One region of the Cytobacillus sp. FSL M8-0252 genome, then DNA from elsewhere that is predicted to be linked to it. Evidence: riboswitches for the same ligand, from Rfam matches in the RefSeq annotation. Region 1 holds a riboswitch; each other region holds the start of a gene.
What was found. Region 1 has a riboswitch for cobalamin ahead of metE (5-methyltetrahydropteroyltriglutamate--homocysteine S-methyltransferase). Riboswitches for the same ligand answer to the same signal wherever they lie in the genome.

Region 1 (5,656 bases):
GAATAATCTGCGGAAGTTAAAGGATTATAGTTGGTTTAATGCTTATTTGCAGAATGAGATTTATCGCAACTTAATCATCCATAATGTCCGGGTACGGAATGTGATTGGTGAATTTAACGAAAAGAGATTTAACCATGGTTCTTATCAGAAGAAGATGGATAAGAAACTAAACACTGTACTATTAAACGAGGAAATCCGAACGAATGTATAATCGTTCGGATTTCTGTTTGTTTATTCGCCTTTTTTTACAAGTAATTTTTCCCGCGAGAGTTTGGCAGCTTGCACCATGACTGTTAGGGCTGCGACGGTTTCGTCAATGCCTCTTGTTTTGAGGCCGCAGTCAGGGTTAATCCAGAAAAGTTGTGGGTCTAGTACTTGTAAGGCACGATCGATGTTTTTCGATAGTTCGTCGAGTTGTGGCACCCGAGGGCTGTGAATGTCATATACACCTAAGCCGATACCTTGTTCGTAGGTGCTTTCTTCAAATGAGTGAATGAGTTCGCCGTGGCTTCTTGATGTTTCAATGGAGATGACATCAGCGTCGAGTGCTTGAATGCTTGAGATAATGTCTTCGAAATCAGAGTAGCACATATGCGTATGAATTTGTGTTTCATTTCTGACAGAAGTGGTGGCTAGTCTAAAAGCATAAACAGCAGCGTTCAGATAATCTTCCCACTTCTCTTGTTTGAGTGGTAATCCTTCACGAATGGCTGGTTCGTCTACTTGAATCATCCGGATACCATTTGCTTCTAGTGTTTCTACTTCTTCTCGAAGGGCAAGGGCAATTTGGTTTGCGACTTCGTAACGAGGGATATCGTCGCGGACAAATGACCAGTTTAAAATCGTAATCGGACCAGTGAGCATACCTTTTACCGGGTGATCTGTTAAGGACTGGGCATAGACTGTTTCTGTAACTGTCATTGGCTGTTCAAATGAGACATCTCCATAAATGAGTGGTGGTTTGACACAACGAGAGCCATAAGACTGCACCCAACCGAATTTTGTGAATTGGAATCCGGCTAATTTTTCACCGAAGTATTCGACCATATCTGTGCGCTCGAATTCGCCATGAACAAACACATCAAGGCCTAGCTCTTCTTGAATATCAATCCACTTTTTAATTTCCGTTTTGATATATGTTTGATAGTCAGTAGCAGTTAACTCTCCTTTACGCCATTTTAAACGATTTCTTCTCACTTCCTGTGTTTGTGGGAAGCTTCCAATCGTTGTTGTAGGTAGGAGTGGTAGTTGGAAGGATGTTTTTTGTGTTGCTTGACGAACAGAATAAGGTGCTTCGCGCTCTGCTAGTGATGATGGTAAGTTTTGAATGGCTGTTTGTACTTGTTGATTGTTTCTAATAGAAGATTGATTTAGTGCCTCGATAGCAGTTCGTCTCTCGTTTATCTCATCTTGGATTTCCTCTCTTCCTTCTCTTATTCCTTTCGTTAGCACTACGATTTCTTGTAATTTTTCATCAGCAAAGGCGAGTGCGGTCTTTAATGTATGATCAAGTGTTTCTTCAATTTTGACTGAAACGGGTACATGCAATAAGCTGGATGAAGGCTGGATGATTAAGCGATCTTTCGGAACTATTTCTGTAATTTCTTCTATAAGAGAGAGCTTATTATCAAGTTTGGCGCCCCATATATTACGGCCATCGATGACACCTGCAGCTAATACTTTATCACTTGGGAAGCCGAATTTTTGTAAGGAAGCGAGGTTTTGACCTGCATCATGGACGAAATCAAGGCCGATCGCTTGCACAGGTAAAGAGGTAACAGCTTCATAATAAGTGATGCTTTCAAAATACGTTTGTAAAATGATATTTATCTGTGGTGCTGCCTCGTGTAATGTTTGGTAAACTGCTTGATAGAGTGAGATGTCTTCTTCTGTGAGGGTAGTTGCTAAAATAGGTTCATCGATTTGTACCCACAAGGCACCTTCTTGCTGTAATTCTTTTAAAATTTGTGCATAAAGAGGAACGAATTGATTGACGATTGATTTGAATTCACTTTCTTTATAGCCTTTTGATAATTTCACAAACGTAATCGGGCCCAAGATAACCGGTTTCCCGTCGATTTCAAGCTTCTCTTTTCCTTCTTTATAAAAGGCAAGTGGCCGGTTTTCAGCAAGTGTTGGCGTGAGGTTGTTGAGTTCTGGCACGATGTAGTGATAGTTTGTGTTAAACCATTTGGTCATTTCAGCTGCCACGGCATCTTTGTTCCCTCTGGCAATATCAAAATACGTTTCGATATCAACTTTCCCACCTCTGTATGTAAAACGCTCAGGAACAAGTCCAAACATCACAGCTGTATCAAGGACATGATCATACAGTGTGAAATCGCCAACCGGGATGAGATCAACGCCAAGTTGTTTTTGCTTCTCGAGAGAGGATAAACGAATGACTTCCATTTGTTGCAGAAAAGTCTCTTTATTCAACTTACCACTCCAAAATTGTTCTAGAGCTTTCTTCCACTCCCGCTTCTCGCCAATTCTTGGATAACCTACATTTGAACTTTTTACTTCAGTCAATTTAAACACTCCTTTAGATTGTATTTTCTCAACAAAAAATCTCTCTATTTATTATTAAATGAGAGATTCATACGCAATATTAACTAGAGTTGAGACCATTTGATTTGCTCAACACGTATTCATCACTCCTCTCTATGCATCCGTAGAGTCTAAGTGCAAACAACAGACAGGTCTCCTGACTTCGGATTATCGCTCGTTATCCCTTCCCATTTCTATTATGAAATAGTGGTCAATGATAAGTCGCTCTCCTTCACAGTGGCGGGACCGTGCCGGCATTCCACCGGGCTTCCCTTTTAAGCAATCATGCATCTGTTGCCTTTGTTATTAAGTTTTGAAAATACAAAAGACCTCTCTAATTAAAAATAGAGAGGTCTTTATCCTCTCTTATTTGCCAAAGCTATTACACTTTGCAGGAATTAGCACCTTTTTAACAAATAATTGTTAAAGGTTGCTGGGTTTCATCGGGCCAGTCCCTCCACCTCTCTGAATAAGAGAATTACATATTTATAATATTTTGAATTTTACATATAGATTAGCATAATAAATGGAAGCTGTCAAAATAAATTCTTCATGAGTGATATATATCATCAGATTCAAGCCACTTGCGAAATTTATGTAGATGGTAATAATGCTTGCCATTAAGAATGACTTTTGGTGCGTGAGGATGCTTCTGTAATAGATCCTTCATGTCAGCTTCACTTAAATAAAAGTAAAGATGAAGGTGGCTTTGCTCCACAAGTAAATGATTCATATTACCTTCATTTTTACTACTAAATTGCTTCAACCCATTGCCTATGAAATAGCCAAGTAATGCTAAACCGACGGCAATCCAAATAAAATTCAACTCGAATTCCAATTTGTACTCCCCCTTAAATACATATATATCTACTTTAACATCTCCTAACGAATAGTAATAATATATTTTTTAGTGCCGAATCGGATCAATGCCCCCATAATTAAACCAATCTACCCTGTCTATCGCACCATCTTTCATAGATTGTATACTTGTCCGAGAACAAAATGAGCCAAGCTGTATATATTGATATTACTTAGTGTTTTTCTCGGGTTTGTGATGGAAAAGGCTATAGTTAGCACAAAGGAGACTATTAATTTTGCTGAAGGAGAGAAGTGAAGTGTTATGAATCTATCTGTTATTATTCCCATTCAGAATGAAGAATCTACGTTGTCAGCCGTTTTAGAAGAGTTAGTGAAGATTGAGCCATATGAAATCATCGCTGTTTTGAATGGTTCAACAGATGGATCGGAGAAAATAGCGGAAGCATTTGAATGTAGAAAGCTTGTTTATAAAGAACCTCTAGGGGTGGATATTGGACGAGCAATTGGTGCAAGGGAGGCAAAAGGGGATACGCTTCTTTTTATTGATGGTGATATTGTCGTTAGAGCTCAGGAGCTACAAGCACTGCTTGATGGCATTCGGGATGGGGCTGATATTGCCCTAAATGATTTAAGCTGGACAATGAAGCGCCCCATTAGACCACATCCGACAGCAGTATCAAAGTTCTCTCTTAATCATTTTTTAGGTAAAGGTGAGTTATCCGTTAATTCCTTAGTCGCTGTTCCTCATGTGATGAAAAAATCAGCGCTTGATACAATTGGTTGGGAGAATTTAGCTTGTCCGCCATTAGCTCATAGTATAGCTGTGATGAAAGAATTAAAGATGAGTGCACCAGTAGCCATTGATGTGATTGCTACAAATAAGATTCGACCGAAACATCAACAGAAGATTACGGGCTCCTCTTTTTCATTTTCAACAAGTTTAATAATTGGTGACCATTTACGTGCAGTGGCCCAACTGATTGAAGAGAGAGGATATCGCGGTGGTTTAAACGATGGCAGGCGAAATCGGCAACCTTTTAAGGAATATGTACAAGCCTTTTCGGTAAAGGAAGAGAAACGAGCGAAGTATAGTGCGATTATTCCTGTAGGGAAGGAGCCGGATACGATTGCTGAAGTGATTGCTGAGGTAAAGAAGGCAGGCATTGATGAAATCATTGTTGTGTTAAATGGAGCAGATGAACGAACAAAGGAAAAGGTAGAAAAGTCAGGTGTGAAAGTGATTGCGTTTGACCAGGCACTCGGACATAACATTCCAAGAGCGATTGGTGCGCTTCACAGTACAGGAGATATCTGTTTGTTCTTAGATAGTGATTTTGTTATCAAAGCAGAAGATTTAACCCCTTTTATACATGCTGTAGAAGAAGGGGCAGATATTGCTTTAAATGATTTAGAAATATTGCTCGACCGTGCCCATCCGTTGCATTCTGTGAGTGCTGCTAAGTACCTTCTGAATATGGCACTGAAAAGAGAGGACCTCACCGTTAATTCTCTCACTGCTATTCCACATGCAATGAGCAGGAAAGTGATTGACGAGATTGGTATCCTCACATTAATGTCTCCACCGTTATTTCAAGCAAAGGCAATTCTAAAAGGATTTAAAGTCGAATCCATTCATTATGTCGATGTCGTCAAGCCAAATAAAATTAGAAAACAGCATCACAGGCAAGCCGATGGTCGGGTCGAATCAACTGACCGGATTCTAGGTGACCACATTGAAGCATTTTCATATTTACTATCGTTCAATCAGAGATGCGGTTATACAGATGGCAATCGAAAATGGGACATGCTCCAAGGTCAAATAGATAGAGTTGCTGTTATTGGTCTCGGCTATGTTGGTCTCCCACTGGCTCTCCACTTAGCAAAAAAGGGCTGTCATGTAACGGGCATCGATCAAGATACTCATAAGATTGAGTTATTACAGCAAGGGAGCAGTTATATTCCTGATGTAAAAGATGAAGAGCTGCAAGCGGTTCTAAATTTCATTCCAAAACATACGGATGCAGCTATAGCTTTGCTTAAAGCCGCTGAGTATATCATCGTCACAGTTCCAACCCCAATTGACGAACATCATGAACCGGATTTAAGAGCGATGATTGCCGTTACTAACTATCTTTGCCAATATTTACAGACGGGACAAACGATTATTTATGAAAGCTCTACTTATCCGGGAACAGTAGAAGAGGTGATTGAGCCTATATTCACACGCCATCACTTTAAAGCTGGTGAAGACTACTACTTATGTTATTCACCCGAGAGAATTGATCCT
Region 2 (5,656 bases), 190 kb from region 1:
GGCAATAAGCATCGCAGAACCAATGATAAAGAAAGGAAGGATGATTTGAACATAGTCCCAACCTCTCATCGATACGCTTCCTAACAACCACCCAATAATCTGTCTCAGTTCATCCCCGGTTAAAGCAATCATTAAGGAAATAAATGCACCTAGAAAAGAACTGAAGATAATACCGGTTAAAATGATTGTCTCTACTCTCATGCCACGATCAATTTGTCGCGCAAAGAAAAGGACAACAATTATCGTTAGAAAAGCTGTTGTAATACTAAATAACGGTAAAGTAAAGGTGCCAACAAACGGAATGGATAAACCGAGAAAGATCGTTAATACAGCACCAACAGAAGCTCCTGAAGACACCCCCAATGTATAAGGGTCTGCTAAAGGGTTCCTTAATAAACCTTGAAAGGCAGCACCTGCTATTGCAAGTGATGCCCCGACGAAGCCCGCCAATACGACTCTAGGCAAGCGAATATTCATAACAATATTACTATGCATTGGATTAACATCATTACTTATCGGTAAACGTAAGATTTCCGCTCCAATGATATTGAATATATCTAACGGTAGCACTGAAACAGTCCCTATAGAAATCCCCATCATCATTGCTACACATAAGAAAACGAACGCACAGAGATAAGCAACACCTCTATTATTTAAATACTTCTGGGTAAATCGCTTTTGCAAGCTCCTCTACTCCTTCTACAAGTCTAGGACCTGTACGAGTTACCTTATCAGAGTGCACATCATAGACTTGCTTCTCTTTAACGGCTGTTACATCTTGCCAACCTTCTCGACTTAAAAGGGTTTCTACCGCATTTTCCGTATAATACCCGTATGTAGTAATAATCACATCAGGATTTTTTTCGATGACAGCTTCCTCGTCAATTTGTGGCCAACCTTCTTCTTCAATTACATTTTCCGCTTGGATCAAATTGAGCATATCATCAATAAATGTTTTTTGACCGGCAGTATATAAAGAAGGAGCTGCAGAGATTTCTACAAAGACAGATTTTTTCTCTTCAACAGACTTTGCTTTTTCTTCAATTTCTGCCAAACGGGTTTTCATTTCCTCAACTGTTTGATTTGCTTCTTCTGTTGCTCCTGTTGCTTTACCAATCATTTCTATGGAATCATATACTTCTTCAAAATTCTGTGCATCATTGACAATAAGAACAGTAATACCAGCATCTCTTAATTGATCTAAGCCTTCAGTACTATTATGCGCTCCTGAATTATGTGCTAATACAACATCTGGATTTAAAGCAATAATTGCTTCTACATTAAATTCTTGTCCACCGATTTTTTCAATATCAGCTACTTCTTCTGGATAATTATCAAAATCAGATACACCGACTACCTTCTCACCTAACCCTAATTCGAAAGCGATTTCAGTATTACTCGGGATTAATGAAACAATCGCTTCTGGTTCCTCTTCAATCACCACTTCTTGATCCGCAGCATCCGTTAATGTTACAGGAAAAGCGCTAGTTTCAGTACTCTCTTCAACCTTCTCTTCTCCATCTTTTTTCGGTTCAGCTGTGTCATTCCCACATCCAGCAAGAATACCTGCTGATAGTAGAATCGAGACTAAAAATAAATACCATTTCTTCATGATTGACCCTCCTTAAAATATAAAACATCCCCATTAGTAGGAGATGTTTGGAAGGAATAATCACGACAAAGAAGCCTTACCAAACACCCCCTATCCTCGTAGGTTACAGTGTTTATGGAAGATAGGCAGGTTTCCTGGCTTATGGTTTATAATCAAAGGCTCCTCCTATACAACATATATAGCAGTTTTCTTTGTTTATTAACCAGTTACAGTGGCGGGACCGCATTGGTTTTACACCAATTTCCCCTATTAAGTCAAAAATTGACACCTATTTCCTTAAATCTACAATTTTCTGTCGATTTTATTATACCTTATCATATTTTGTGGTGCATTATTATTTTTATGAATCAGTTACTTGCCATTCTTTCAGTTTTTTATCAAAAACCAATCTCGCGTCTGGAGTGGCTTCCTTCCTCATTGCTTCGAACTCATCATACATATCATCCATATTAGCGAAATCTCCAACTGTCCAGAGCGGTATATTAATTTTTGTACGTGTCTGCTCACTCTGTTCAAAAGAAATTACCAGGCCTTCCTTCATTAAATTTCTTAATGCCCTTAACGCGCCTTCTGGAACTTGCGGATATGTTTTTTTCTTTTTTAGGCCTAATAAAGATTTTTCTACTTTTAAATGCTCCATCTTCATAGCAGCAACGTCGCCAAGCATTTTGTAAAAGTCCTGCCAGTCTCGGTAATAGACCTTATTTAACCAACCGTCATCATGCGCTAAATAACAATAACGATTGCTTAAATGGTTATAGAAAGGTTTCTTTAAATGCTCCTTTACATGACTAAGATATAGGAGCTCAGCAATTGCTTGAGCAGGCAATTCATTTAACGATTCTTCCTCCTCGAAATCTATCCAGCAAAAATCACCATAACTATAAACATCTTCGTTTATTAGTGCTGGCAGGTCTTCATGAGCCACCCAATCAAACATGGTATGTACATTCAGTTCCCCATTATCATACTGATGCTTCACTAATAGAAGATGCCCTGTCCTGTTCTGTAATGATTGCATAAACTCAGAAAATTCAATTCCATAAGAAATAACGGACTGGTCCTTTTCGTTTAATAAGATATAGATGAGATCTCGAACACTATGATTTTTCTTTCGCAATTTAGAAACCTCCGAACTGAAAATAGAAAGACGAAGAGCAAATTAAATTGTACCACCTTTGTTATTACCCTCATACCACACAACTATTTCGTTTTACTGCAATAATTTATACTAACTACATGTAAATCATAAACAACCGATACAATGCGTCATTTCATCCATTTCATTTTAGCAAAGATAAGGAAATACGATTATTAAAAAAACATTACAAAATAACTATTTCAATTCCTGAGTTTTGTTCATACCCTAAAAAACCTTTTTATATCAAACCAATGATAACAATCCACTTCTAACACATACTATGAAAATAACTAATGGATTAGCATACAATCTTAACTTTTAAATCATACATTACTTTAAGAAATCATGATTTTCCCAGTAAAAGAATGGTAAGATAAGCATATAATCTCCGTTTACAATTTAAGGTATATCCTCGGTTGAAAGGACTTGAGCTTTATGATTCAGACGATGACAGAAAACCAAATCGCTTTATTGATCATCAAAGCATTAAAAGATAATAAACAAAAAGAATTTAACAGGATTTTAGATGAACTGCAACCGTATGATATTGCTCAAGCTTATGATCATCTGCCTGAAAAGCATAAGAAGCGCTTCTTATTATTTATGACTGCTGACCGCCTTGCCCAGTTGCTAGAGGAATTGAATAAAGACATGCAGCTTGAGGTTTTAAATAAATTAGAAAATGAGAAAACAGGAAAAGTCTTGGATCTAATGGACAATGACGACCTCGCCCTTTTACTTCATGATATGTCAGCTGAGAAAATAGAAGGTCTCCTTGCCGGTATGAAACAAAGTGAATCTCGCATCATTCAGAATATGATGACCTATCCACCAGAAACTGCCGGGCGCTTAATGACTAACCGTTTTGTATGGATTCGTGATTATTACACAGTCCGAGAAGCAGTAGAGAAGTTAAAATCCTTTGCAGAATATGCTGAAACGATTAATTATTTATACGTGATAGATCAAGACAGAAAATTAGTTGGGGTTGTCTCTCACCGTGACTTACTAATCGCAGAGCCCCTCGAGGTTATCCAAGACATTATGTATGAACGGGTCATCTCAGCTGCAGTGACGACAGACCAAGAAGAAGTTGCAAACATGGTCTTAAAATATGATTTTCTTGCTATTCCAATTGTGAATGAAGAAAATGTGCTAATGGGTATTGCCACTGTTGATGACTTGATGGATGTTGTTGTCCAAGAAGCGAATGAAGATATTGAAAAACTATCCGCTTCCGGTAAGGCAATTGACTTTGATACGAAAGCTTTCGTCGCCGCTTATCGAAGGTTACCGTGGCTCATCCTTTTATTATTCATCGGCATTATTTCAGGCAGTATCATAAGCGGGTATGAGGCTACTTTATCGCAAGTCGTAGCCCTCGCCTTTTTCATGCCCATGATTTCTGGTATGACAGGTAACACAGGTACGCAATCATTAGCTGTAGTTGTCCGAGGGCTTGTATCCAATGATCTAAATAAAAAAGTGGTTACGAAACTGATTCTTAGGGAATTAGGGGTAGGCGTGATTATTGGTGTCACTTGTGGTATTTTAATCGCACTGATTGCATTTTTTTGGCAAGGAAATATTTATTTAGGCTTAGTTGTCGGAGTTTCCCTACTTCTTACTTTAATTATCGGGACACTTTCGGGAGCAACTATTCCTTTACTATTATACAAATTCGGGATAGACCCAGCCATAGCTTCCGGGCCTCTTATTACAACATTAAATGACATTTTCTCACTTGTTACGTATTTTGGTATTGCCACAATGTTTATTTCCTACTTAACTTAACATTACTTTTTTATTTTATATTGTAAATAAGGAAACTCTTTCTCAATTCGGTACGTCTATATATACGTTTAAACATATTCCTTTGCAGAAGATCCCTAATGGTTTTTTTCTGTTCGTAGCATTACCTGAATGTATAAAATAAAGATAGGTGTTTATATATGGATCGTATACAAAATAAGAATGATCGCTTTGATTGGACATTAGCCCTGATATTATTTTTGTTCTGCATCATTAGTTGCACTGCTATTTATAGCGGGCAAACAACAGCGCAGTATCCAGATAACTTCGTGCTACAACAAATAATCTTTTATAGTGTAGGTATGATTGTTATCGCCACCATTATGTACTTTGATTCTGATCAGATAAAGCGAATGACCTGGATCTTATTCGGTATCGGCACAATACTTCAAGCAGGACTTTTTATCGCACCAGAGTCCCTTGCATATGAAGTAAAAGGAGCTAAGCTCTGGTACAACGGTCTACCAGGACCTTCTTTGCAGCCATCCGAGTTCTTTAAAATATTTCTTATCCTCGCACTAAGTAAAGTAATTGTAGATCATTATGCAAAATACACCATGAAAACGGTAAAAAATGACCTTATACTGTTTATTAAGCTTGGGCTCGTTACTTGTGTTCCGCTAGGACTAATCATTTTAGAAGATTTGGGTACGGCGCTCGTTATTATCGCTATTTTCACGGGGATTCTACTTGTGTCTGGTATTACTTGGAAAATTATCCTCCCTGTTTACGGAACAGTTGCTGCTGTAGGTGGAACCATCATCTATTACATTATTTGGGCTCCTGAAACATTATTAAAGTATCTATCAGTGGATAACTACCAATTGATGCGAATTTATGCTTGGTTAGATCCGTATACACATAAACAAGGAGCTGGCTTACAACTGTACAATTCTCTTCATGCTATCGGCTCGGGAGAATTGGGTGGTAAAGGTTTTTATGAGAGACAAGTTTATATCCCCGATGTTCACACAGACTTTATTTTCAGTGTCATTGGCGAAGAATACGGCTTTATTGGTGCAAGTGTCGTGATATGCTTATATTTTATACTTATTTTCCACTTAACGAAAATTGCCTTATCAGTCAATGAC
Region 3 (5,656 bases), 820 kb from region 1:
TAAATCGTTTTTTGAGGGGGAAAATAGGCGAGACATCTTATAAAAGGGGAGTGAAAGCAATGGAAAAAAAGTATGATAATCAAGTGGATGAGAAAATTATTGCTGCTCAAAATGAAGCTCAACAATACAATCAAATGGATACAGAATTAGAACAGTCAGAAGAAGTACAAGCAGCAATGGAGAAAAGTTATGAGTATGAAGTGACGAATCAACAACCGACATATGAACCGAATAAACCATTTTAATTAGAAAGAAGAGACTTCCATTACGTGGAGTCTCTTCTTTCATTATAGCATACCTTATTTTACATTGATGCTGTTTGATGTGTCTGTTTACTCCCATTATGTTCGGTTCGTCCATAAACTAAAAAGTAAAGAATAATTGAAGCAATCGACACTATCCCCATGTAAATGTATAACATACTGTAGCCAGTTATAGGAATCAGTAAACCTAATAAATAGGGTCCAAAACCTAAACCACCATCGAGAAAGATAAAGAAGGTGGAAGTAGCTAGCCCCATGCGATGGGATGGCGTTAATTTGACCGCAATCGCTTGTGTACAAGACTGCATATTACCAAAGCCTAAGCCAATCAAAGCCCCCGCCACTAATAACATAACACCATTTGATGAATTACTAAGTAAGAATAGACCTACTCCAAATAAAATGAACGCTGGATACATCACGTAATTTGCCCCTTTGCTGTCCATTAATTTACCAGTGAAAGGACGGGATAGTAAGACAGCGATGGCATAGACAAAGAAGAAAAAGCTAGCAGCATTTACTAAGTCCTTTTCAATTGCATAAAAGTTAATAAAAGACAAGACGCTTGAATAACAAAATGCGACTGTTAATGTGACGAGTGCAATTGGAAGTGCCTTTGGTTCAATAAAGCTAGATAATTGAAAACCAGATGATTGAAATTGAGCTTTTTGATCTTCAGTTAACTCTTTCACATTCACAGTTAACCCGATAAGTAGGCCAATAATACCAAGAATCAAACAAAAAATGAAAATCGTATGAAAAGTTGTGTATTGACTCATTAACATACCGATAAAAGGTCCTATTGCTGTCGCTAAAGTATTACTCATACTAAAATAGCCGATTCCTTCACCTTTCCTTGTTTGCGGTATAACTGAAGCGACAATTGTACCACTTGCTGTACTTGCCATCCCTAATGTTAAACCGTGGATAAAGCGGGTAATAAGTAAGAAATTGACATCAATTTCAATAAAATAAAGACTTGTTGATAAACTAAATAATAGTAAGCCAATGATTAAAGTCTTCTTCCGTCCAATACGATCAATATATTTACCGATAAACAATCTTCCTACCAATGTTCCTATAATAAATATGCCAGTAACTAAGCCAGCTTGGCTGGCGGTCGCATGATGTGCTTCAACGGCATACACCGCAATCGTAACCATTAATAAATAAAACACTAATGTTAGAAAAAAGTTTACGGAAGAAACGGTGATAAAGTCCTTGGTCCATAATTTTTCTTTTGTTGAACTCATATTCTTTTCTTCCTCCTTACAAATTGCTTTTAATACTATCAAAAATACGAATACATTCTTCTTGTTCCTCAGGTGTGATTCCCTCTAATATTTCCATTTCGAACTGATCAATCGGAATGCGGATTTTTTTGTATATGCGTTCACCTTCGTTCGTTATTTTCATTTTCTTTTCACGTTTATCCATGCTTGGGATTTTTTCTACATATCCATATTCCTCAAGCTGATTTATGGTCCTCGTAACTGTTGGCTTTTCGACACCTTGATATGCAGCAATCTCTACTAAAGTTGTTGGACCAAAATGGTAGAGATAATAAAGAATTGTCCACTGTGCCCGTTGTAATTGATGTTTCGTTAATAAGCTGTTTAGTCTATTCTCAAAAGGGCGATAAAGCATCATAAAGTGATGAAAGAACCTTTGGCTAGCAATAATAATATTCACCTCATTTAAAATAGTTATCAATGGTAACTAATATACTATAACAAAAAGCCGTCTTGTCTGTCTATGGGCGATAGATTTTTTTCTGTAAAATGGTAAATGTTATGTTAAAATTGTATTTCTTTTAAGAGATGTTTGTAGGCGACATTTAAATTGTTATAATAACAAGTGTTAGTTAAAAGTGAAAAGTAGTACAATTAAGAAAATAATTGTCAATTTTCTAAAATATTGATATATTTAAATAGAACAATTGAATATTTTCAAAAATAGGTGTAAATAGAATGCTAGCTTGTCTATTTACTTAAAAGGGAAGTACGGTTGGATTCCGTCGCTGTCCCGCAACTGTATTTGCGAGTGATATGAAAGATACCACTGTTTCCTAAAAATGGAGATGGGAAGGTTTCGTATCATGTTGACCATAAGCCAGGAGACCTGCCTGTTTAGTGTAAACATCAATTCCTACGTGGATATAGGAGGTGTTAAGTACGGGTAATGAATACATGCCAAGGTCGCATGTTTATTTTAGTATTCGTTTGAACTTAACAACTTCTTTCTAGAAGTTGTTTTTTTAATGGATTGATATGGTAAAAAGGTGAGCAAGAACGGAGGAAAAAGCTTTGTTTGGAACCGTTCCTTATTATGTGAACATAATGAAATCAACGATCATGATGAACAGCTATTCTGCTGAGAGTTATAGTTTAAGAAAAGTATTAGATCAGTATAAAGAAGACATCCGAACACTCTCTGTAGAAGAAGAGAAGATCCAAATATATTTAAGGAATGCTGAAAGGGCTTACAGCATTGTCAGGCACGATGTAATTGGATGGGAGGAAAATGATTGTGAGCATGGAGGAGAAGTATATACCAGGGTTAGAGGGAATCATAGCTTCTGAGACCAGCATCTCATTTTTAGATACTGTTCATGGAGAGATTGTCATAAAAGGTTATGACTTAATTCAACTTTCAAAAACGAAAAGCTATTTAGATATTATCCATTTACTTCTAGAAGATCAATTACCAACAGACGAGGAAAAAAATTCATTAGCTAATACGTTAAAGTCCTATTATGAAATACCAACGGCCGTAATGGAGGTTTTTACTCATTTACCAAAAGGAACACATCCAATGGATGGGCTCCGCACTGGCATCTCAAGCTTGGCTGGATATGATTCGACCTTAGATGATAGGTCGAAGCAAGCAAATAAAGAAAGAGCTTATCGTCTACTTGGCGGAGTTCCGACAATTGTAGCTAACAGTTATCGTATATTACAAGGTCTGGAGAGAATTGAACCGGATAAATCCCTATCATATAGTGCCAACTTTTTCTATATGTTAACTGGTAGAGTACCTTCCGATTTAGAAGAAAGAGTATTTGACCAATCATTACTTTTATATAGTGAACATGAAATGCCAAACTCAACATTTGCAGCAAGAGTAATTGCTTCCACGCAATCCGATCTATTTGGAGCGTTAACGGGCGCAGTTGCAAGTTTAAAAGGTAGCTTGCATGGCGGTGCAAATGAAGCGGTTATGTACATGTTGAATGAAGCGGAAAGTGTCGCTGGCGTGGAAGGTCTCTTCTATAAAAAACTATTTAAAAAAGAAAAGATTATGGGCTTTGGTCATAGAGTTTATATGAAAAAAATGGACCCAAGAGCATTAATAATGAAGGAAGCTCTACAGGAGTTATCCATACAAAATGGAGATGATTCGTTGCTTCGAAAATGTGAAGCAGGAGAAAGAATCATGGAAGTTGAGAAAGGGCTATACCCTAATTTAGATTATTATGCCGCACCGGTTTATGGCATGTTAGGAATTCCTATCCCACTTTACACACCGATTTTCTTTAGTGCAAGAACGGTTGGTTTATGTGCCCATGTCATTGAACAGCATGAAAACAACCGCTTATTTAGACCGCGGGTCATTTATTCAGGTGCACGTCATACTTTACCAAATTGAGGAGGAGTACGAGTAAATGCTGAAAACGAATGAAAAGGTTGAAACCGATGTTATTTTAACGGAAATTGCTGATTATGTATTGGATTATGAAATAACAAGTGAAGAGGCTTATCGCACGGCACATTATATCTTGCTCGATACAATTGGTTGTGGAATATTAGCGCTTGATTATCCTGAATGTACAAAACTACTTGGTCCTGTTGTGCCAGGAACGGTTGTACCTAATGGAACAAGAGTCCCTGGTACATCATTTGAATTAGACCCCATTAGAGGTGCATTTAATATTGGCTGTATGATTCGCTGGCTGGATTACAATGATACATGGTTAGCTGCTGAATGGGGGCATCCTTCTGACAACCTTGGTGGTATTTTGGCAGTTGCAGATTATTTAAGTAGGCAACGTCTTTCAGTTGGTAAAGAGCCAGTTAAAATGATTGAAGTCCTGGAAATGATGATCAAGGCTCATGAAATTCAAGGAATATTAGCGCTAGATAATAGTTTAAATCGCGTGGGTTTAGATCATGTACTGTTTGTTAAAGTGGCAACAACTGCTGTTACGGCAAAGATGCTTGGTGCAACAAAAGAAGAGGTGATTCATGCATTATCACTTGCATGGGTGGATAATTCTGCATTAAGGACATATCGTCATGCGCCAAATACGGGTTCAAGAAAATCATGGGCTGCTGGAGATGCGACAAGTAGGGGTGTTCAGTTAGCTATGATGGCTGTGAAAGGTGAAATGGGCTATAACAGTGTCTTATCTGCACCTAACTGGGGATTTGAAGACGTTCTGTTTAAAGGGCAAAAACTTACCCTACAAAGAGAGTTAAGTGCTTATGTAATGGAAAATGTGTTATTCAAAGTTTCTTATCCGGCAGAATTTCACGCGCAAACTGCAGCGGAATGTGCCGTTTCACTTCATCAAAATGGCGATGTGGGTGATTTAAACGATATCGATCGAATTACGATTACCACACATGAATCAGCGATTAGGATTATCGATAAAACAGGTCCATTACATAATCCAGCTGACCGCGATCACTGTATTCAGTACATTACAGCTATTGGTTTATTAAAAGGAAATATTCGCGCTGAGGATTATGAGGATGATGTAGCTAGCGACCCCCGAGTAGACACCTTACGAGAGAAGATGGAGGTAGTGGAAGATCTGCAATACTCGAAGGATTATTTAGATCCGAACAAGCGCTCAATCGCTAATGCAGTTCAAATCCATTATAAGGATGGAACTTCTTCTGAGAAGATTGAATGTGAATATCCATTAGGTCATCGATTCCGCCGTGACGAAGCGATTCCAAAAGTATTGCAGAAATTCGAGTATAATATTAAAACTCATTTTTCAAACAAGGCACAAAAAAGCATTGCTGGAGCTATTTCCGATCAAGAAACGTTAAAAGAGATGGCAGTAAATGAATTTATGAATTTATTCTTAATCTAGGAGGGGATGCAAGATGGCATGGATTGTTCATAAACCTGTGACTCAACAAGATTTAGCTGAGCAATTTCGTTCAAAAATGCTAGATAAGAATATATTGCAAATACCTGGGGCGCATGATGCAATGGCAGGCTTAATGGCAAAACAAGCAGGCTTTCATGCTCTGTACTTATCAGGCGCTGCATATACGGCAAGTAAAGGACTGCCAGACTTAGGTATGGTTACATCTACTGAGATGGCAGAAAGGGCGAAAGAAATTATTCGAGCAACTAATTTGCCATTACTTGTTGAT
Region 4 (5,656 bases), 2.1 Mb from region 1:
AAAGGAACCATCATTGGAAAGTTAAAAGGGGAAATCCCAGCAACAACACCAAGCGGATAGCGCCAAATTGAGCCATCTATCCCTTCGGCAATACTAGGAAGTGCATCTCCCATCATTAAATTAGGAGTGGAGGTTGCGAGTTCAACGACTTCAATTCCTCTTTGTACCTCACCACGCGCATCCTTTAATGTTTTTCCATTTTCCTCTGTAATAATTTGAGCGAGGTTTTCTTTTTCCTCTTTTAACAAATGAAGATATTGGTAAAGCAGACGCGCTCTATTTGGGACGGGTACTTCAGCCCACTTAGGATAGACCGCAGCAGCAGCTTTGACAGCTAAATCAACATCTTCTTTACCAGAAAGGGGGACGTAAGCAATAATTGTCCCATTCGCCGGGTTCGGTACGGCTTCCACTTCCTTACTGCTTGAATCAACCCATTCACCATTAATATGGTTTTTCATTGTTGGAATTTCTGTTTTAATCATTCCTTCATCCCCGTTTCTTTCGCATTTTTTGTTTGATCATTTTTCACTTTTTCATAAAGAACAGCCATATCTTGGCTACCATAACCCTCGTTTTCAGCATTTTTGTATATATTTAATAGTAATTCACTAACTGGCAATTGCAATTCGTGTTCCTTGGCTAAATCAAGCGCGAAACCAAGATCTTTATTTAATAGCTGCAAGGTAAAACCAGGACGATAATCTTCGTTCGCGATAAAACTTTTATAGTTTCTTTCATATATCCGACTTTGGCCGTAGCTCACATTCAACATCTCAAATAATTGTGCTAAATTAATGTTGCTTTTTTCTGCCAGATTTAAGGCTTCGCTTACACCAGCAGTATAAAAACCGATAAGTAAGTTATTGATTAATTTGACTGCAGTTCCGCTTTCAATTCGTTCATTCACATGAAAAATATTCTCTCCAAGAATATTTAACAATGGTTGGGATTGCTCGAAAGCTTGTTTAGGACCACCGACCATAATGGTTAAAGTACGATTTTCAGCACCGATTACACCCCCACTGACAGGAGCAGCAAGAAAATGAATGCTCTTCTTTTTTGCTTCTTCTGCTAATTTTTGATTCAAGCTAGGAGCAACCGTACTTGTATCAATCAGGACAATGCCTTCACGTGCTTTTGTAATCAATCCTTCCTCACCTAAATAGATTTCTTCCACCGCTTTCATTGAAGGTAAGCTTGTGAAAATAAAATTTACTTGCTTTATGATATTATTGATAGATAATCCAATCACACCTCCCGACCTTAGCAATGCCGCTTCAGCATCTTTGTTGAGGTCGACGCCGTACACTTCATTGCCTTCTGATAATAAGCTTTGCGCCATCGGTAAACCCATATTCCCTAATCCAATAAAACCGATTTTCTCACCCATCATTTAAGCTCCCTTCATTTCAGTAATTTTGGTTGATCAATAAGTATTTGTGCTAATTGCCTTTTTTTCAATAACAGATTGCTGTAGAGTGGGATTTGGTAATTTTCAATGTTTGCGAATGCAACGAATCGTTCTTTTTCATCAAGTATCGCTGCTGAAATCAGGCTAATCGTTTGTTGTTTCAAATATTGAAAGCATTGTTCGCATATAATATCAGTCGCTAAATCTTTCCACTTTTGATTTTGTTTTCGATGTTGCAGTTTTGATGTCCGCATATAAGTCGATTCCATTGTGTATAGTTCTGTGATGATATTAGCTAAAAGACGTGCATACTGCTGTTCCCTATTTATATCAATCTTTGCATTTGAAACCGCTTCCAAAGACAGCGATAACAGTTCTTTTCCAAACTCAATAAATTGGCTGTTTCTATCTTGGTGTAATGGTGTAGGGGTATTGATTGTGATATCTTTAGATGAGTGTTTGTGAAGTAAGTTTTTTGCTATGGTTAAGCGATTGATTTCGTTTGTTCCTTCAAAGATACGACTGATTCGAGCATCCCTATATAGTCGCTCAACATCGTAATCTCTCATATAACCGTATCCACCGTGAATTTGAACGGCCTCATCTGTTACATGCCCAAGCATTTCAGAGCATCGTACTTTGTTTATGGCACATTCCATTGCGAATGCTTTTAAAGAGGTGATTCCTTCATCTGTTGGAGCTTGATCAATCATATCTGCTGTGCGATAAGCGGCACTTTCACTTGCATAAATAGATGTCACCATTTCAGCTAATTTTTCTTGTATCAACGTAAATTTAACCAGCGCTCTATCAAATTGTTGTCTCTCTTTCGCATAGCTAAGAGAAAAGTTGAAGGCTTGTTTAGCTGTGCCAATATTCGAGAAAGCTAGCTTCAATCTAGCAAGATTTAATATATTCATGGCAACTTGATGACCTTTTCCTTTTTCTCCTAGTATATTAGCGGATGGCACAACGACATCTTCCAATATAAGAGTAGCTGTTGATGATCCATGAATACCCATCTTTTCTTCTTCTGCACCAATAGATACGCCTGCTATGTCTTTTTCAACAATAAAAGCAGTCATCCCGTCATTTGTTTGGCAAAACACAACAAACACATTTGCTATGTGAGCATTGGTAATCCATTGTTTTTCCCCATTTATTATCCAACTATCACTCTTGCTGTTGTAAATAGCTCTTGTTTTCGGTGAAAGTGCGTCCGATCCAGCTCCTGCTTCCGTTAAGGCATAAGCACCAATCCAATCCCCGGAGATGAGTTGTGGTAAATACTTTTGTTTTTGTGCTTCTGAACCAAAATAAACATACGGTAATGTGCCAACACCTACATGAATATTATACGAAACACTAAAAGCCCCACCGTATCCTATCTTTTCAGCTATAAGCCCGGATAATTTTTTACCAAGTGCAAACCCGCCATAATCCTCAGGTACATCAATAGCTAGTAGACCTAGTTCCCCTGATTTTTGAAACAGATTCTTAGCCACTTCATAGTTCTTTTTTTCTAATGAATCTATTTGGGGCAACACTTCATTCTTAATAAATAATTCTGCCGTTTGTGCAATGAGTTGTTCCTCTTCAAGAAAATCTTCAGGAGAAAAAATATCTCCCTTTTCTTCTAGCGTTTTTTTTAGCTTCGCCATCGTGCACTCCCTTTACATCTTTCTATCTCCTTTGATTGAGCGCTTGCTCAAATCAGTAGCAAGAAGCAAACCACCTTCAAACAAAAAACAACTCCTGTTAAAAGAAGTTGTCAAGTAACGAGTGGACAAACAAATAAACATGTGTTGAGTAATATACATGTTCTTCTATCCGCACTTAACACCCCCTATCCGCGTAGGTAATGATGTTGGCTAAAACAGGCAGGTCTCCTGGCTTATGGTCGTGGCGGATTTGTTCCTTCCCTATTCAATAATGAATAAGTGGTTATGTACAATCCGCTCGCAAATACAGTTGCGGGACAGCACCGGAGTCTAACCGGTTTCCCTTTTAAGCTTGATGAACAAGCACCTGTTTATTTAGCTTATTTAGTTTTCACACTAACAATATATCAATTTTTCGGAAAATTTACAATTTATTTTTTAGAATATGTATTCTCAGCTTAAAATGATGAAAAAGTTAGGCTCTTTATCATTTTTCTTCCAACCACAATATAAGCTAGAGTCATTGATTAAATCCACTCCTACAATCCGAGTAGAAGAAAGCCTAATTCTTCATTTTGACCGATCGTTTGATGTAACATGAAAGGTTTATATAAATTTACCACCAAAAAGAGAAACACGCCTCCTAGATTGCAGTGGCGTGTTTTTCAAGTTTACTTAAATAAGTTAAGAAGTTTCTCGAAGAATCCTACTTTATCTTTTGTTTCTTTTACATCTTCTTTGTTATCTTTTATTTTAATCTTATCTGTTTGGATGACAAATTGGACTAGTTCCAACTTTTCATTATTTTTATCTGATACAAAAGAAATTGGCTCATAATCAGATTTATCATATTGCGATATCATTTCATCCACTTCTTTTGTCACCTCATCAGGAATGTCTTTAGTTGCATCATGTAATTGTCCAGTTCCATTATGAAGCGAGCCAGCTCCTCTCGTTAGTTGCTCAGCTCCAGATAGAGAACCGCTAATTCCTTCATGGATGTCACTATATGATGTACTTAATTCAGAAACACCGCCTGTATAAGCAAGTAACCCTTGGTGGAATTGATTATAGTTAGATACCATTTCTTCAACACCAGATGTCAATTGTTTTAACCCTTCATCAATGTCAATTTGAAGAATAGATTCGTCTATATTAGATGATATTGCACGAAGGTTACCTGCTGCTTCTCTCATTGATTGACTAAAGGTTGATAGCGGTTCAACCATGTCTGTAAGGTTATCTTTGGCTAGTAGTAGAACTTCTTGAGCAGCTTTTGTCCCTCTATAGGTTTCTACCAATTGATCAATTACCTCTTTATCCGCATTACTTTCATATAATTTATTTATCTCTTTATCTGAAATTTGGTTATCTGGTATCTGCTCCAGAGCACGATTGATTTGTGTTTTTACCTCATTATAATTAACAACTACTTGGTCTACATCATTTGCTGCTTGTTCTAGATTATCCGCTACCTCAGGCAGATCGATTGTTACATTCTCGAGTTCCCCAATACCACTTACGCCACTGGCTTGTTTCATCTCATCTTTAATCAAAGATAAAGTATTATTTATTTGTGCTGATCCTTCTGTTAATTGGTTACCAGACTGACTTAATTCATTTAGTCCTTTTTTATATTGTGCAGACCCACCCTCTAAAGACCGTAAGCCTGATGATAGTTCATTCATTCCTATTGCTAAGTCTCCGACACCATGATGAATGTCACCAATTGCCTCAGTTAATGAGTGAAACTCACTCGTCAATTCTTCAGTATCTGGGCTTTCAATGGCAAGTGAAGCAGGTAAAGCAGATATTTGCACACCTTCTGTTTCAAAATGATTTGTTTCTGCCTCAATCGTAAATACTTCTTCCTGCTCCGGCATAACGGTAAAAGTGAGCTGCTTATCTTTGCCGGATTGTGCAACAGTGGCATTCTCGGCTTTTATCTCCTTGAATTTTTCAGTGTTCAGCGGTACGCTAATTTGCAGCATATAATTTTCAGAGAATGAAGAACGCTTACCTTCATTCGCTTCTACAGCAATTTCCATTTTTATATCGCCCGATTTACCAGCTAAATTTTCTGGTTCAACCTTTTTATTATTAAGGTAATAATTAATTGTAAAACGCCAAGGTAACTCAAAGTTATTTGGTAAGTTTCCTTGATAATAGTAATTTTCTTCTTTTGCTTGTAATGTGATTTGATCATTTTCTTTGCTAATTTTTGATGTGTCAGTTAGATTTTTAACCTTTTGGTAATTCCCAAAATCTTCTATCACACCAGGTTCTATCAGTTCAAACGAATTGACAACATATAATTCGGTTAGGTTACCGTCTGCTAGCAAGTTAGCATAAATCACTTCATTTTTGTTTGCTACTTTCCCTTTACTCATTCCGCCTTTAACTGTTTGTGATTCAGCATGTATATTCATCACAGGAAAGAAAAATAGGGAAGCAGTGATAAGCATCCATTTAATGATCTTCATGTTTTTCCTCCTTGTTACTAAAGTCCATTTGTAGAGATGTTTTTTGAATCAATTTATCACATAGTAATAATAACGCAGGTAGAAAAAGGATAACGAGT

Region 2: linked by a shared signal. The riboswitch ahead of MKX83_RS02565 (ABC transporter substrate-binding protein) and the one ahead of metE (5-methyltetrahydropteroyltriglutamate--homocysteine S-methyltransferase) in region 1 are both predicted to bind cobalamin.
Region 3: linked by a shared signal. The riboswitch ahead of MKX83_RS05900 (hypothetical protein) and the one ahead of metE (5-methyltetrahydropteroyltriglutamate--homocysteine S-methyltransferase) in region 1 are both predicted to bind cobalamin.
Region 4: linked by a shared signal. The riboswitch ahead of MKX83_RS12365 (acyl-CoA dehydrogenase family protein) and the one ahead of metE (5-methyltetrahydropteroyltriglutamate--homocysteine S-methyltransferase) in region 1 are both predicted to bind cobalamin.

The regions. Positions count from the first base shown of each region.
Region 1 is NZ_JBBOWZ010000001.1:304,237-309,892, forward strand. It holds gene MKX83_RS01570 (hypothetical protein) at 1-211, shown strand, start outside; gene metE (5-methyltetrahydropteroyltriglutamate--homocysteine S-methyltransferase) at 232-2,532, opposite strand; cobalamin riboswitch at 2,681-2,860, opposite strand; SAM riboswitch class I at 2,914-3,026, opposite strand; gene MKX83_RS01580 (DNA-binding protein) at 3,101-3,388, opposite strand; partial or broken gene MKX83_RS01585 (glycosyltransferase family 2 protein) at 3,671-5,182, shown strand; gene MKX83_RS01590 (nucleotide sugar dehydrogenase) at 5,174-5,656, shown strand, end outside.
Region 2 is NZ_JBBOWZ010000001.1:489,814-495,469, reverse strand. It holds gene MKX83_RS02570 (FecCD family ABC transporter permease) at 1-684, opposite strand, end outside; gene MKX83_RS02565 (ABC transporter substrate-binding protein) at 650-1,612, opposite strand; cobalamin riboswitch at 1,720-1,899, opposite strand; gene MKX83_RS02560 (hypothetical protein) at 1,953-2,732, opposite strand; gene mgtE (magnesium transporter) at 3,189-4,547, shown strand; gene MKX83_RS02550 (FtsW/RodA/SpoVE family cell cycle protein) at 4,706-5,656, shown strand, end outside.
Region 3 is NZ_JBBOWZ010000001.1:1,126,876-1,132,531, forward strand. It holds gene MKX83_RS05885 (hypothetical protein) at 60-245, shown strand; gene MKX83_RS05890 (MFS transporter) at 305-1,516, opposite strand; gene MKX83_RS05895 (MarR family winged helix-turn-helix transcriptional regulator) at 1,533-1,976, opposite strand; cobalamin riboswitch at 2,204-2,406, shown strand; gene MKX83_RS05900 (hypothetical protein) at 2,570-2,845, shown strand; gene mmgD (citrate synthase) at 2,790-3,911, shown strand; gene MKX83_RS05910 (bifunctional 2-methylcitrate dehydratase/aconitate hydratase) at 3,928-5,367, shown strand; gene prpB (methylisocitrate lyase) at 5,381-5,656, shown strand, end outside.
Region 4 is NZ_JBBOWZ010000001.1:2,428,368-2,434,023, forward strand. It holds gene MKX83_RS12355 (CoA-acylating methylmalonate-semialdehyde dehydrogenase) at 1-485, opposite strand, end outside; gene MKX83_RS12360 (NAD(P)-dependent oxidoreductase) at 482-1,393, opposite strand; gene MKX83_RS12365 (acyl-CoA dehydrogenase family protein) at 1,408-3,075, opposite strand; cobalamin riboswitch at 3,277-3,461, opposite strand; gene MKX83_RS12370 (YhgE/Pip domain-containing protein) at 3,747-5,558, opposite strand; gene MKX83_RS12375 (efflux RND transporter permease subunit) at 5,545-5,656, opposite strand, start outside.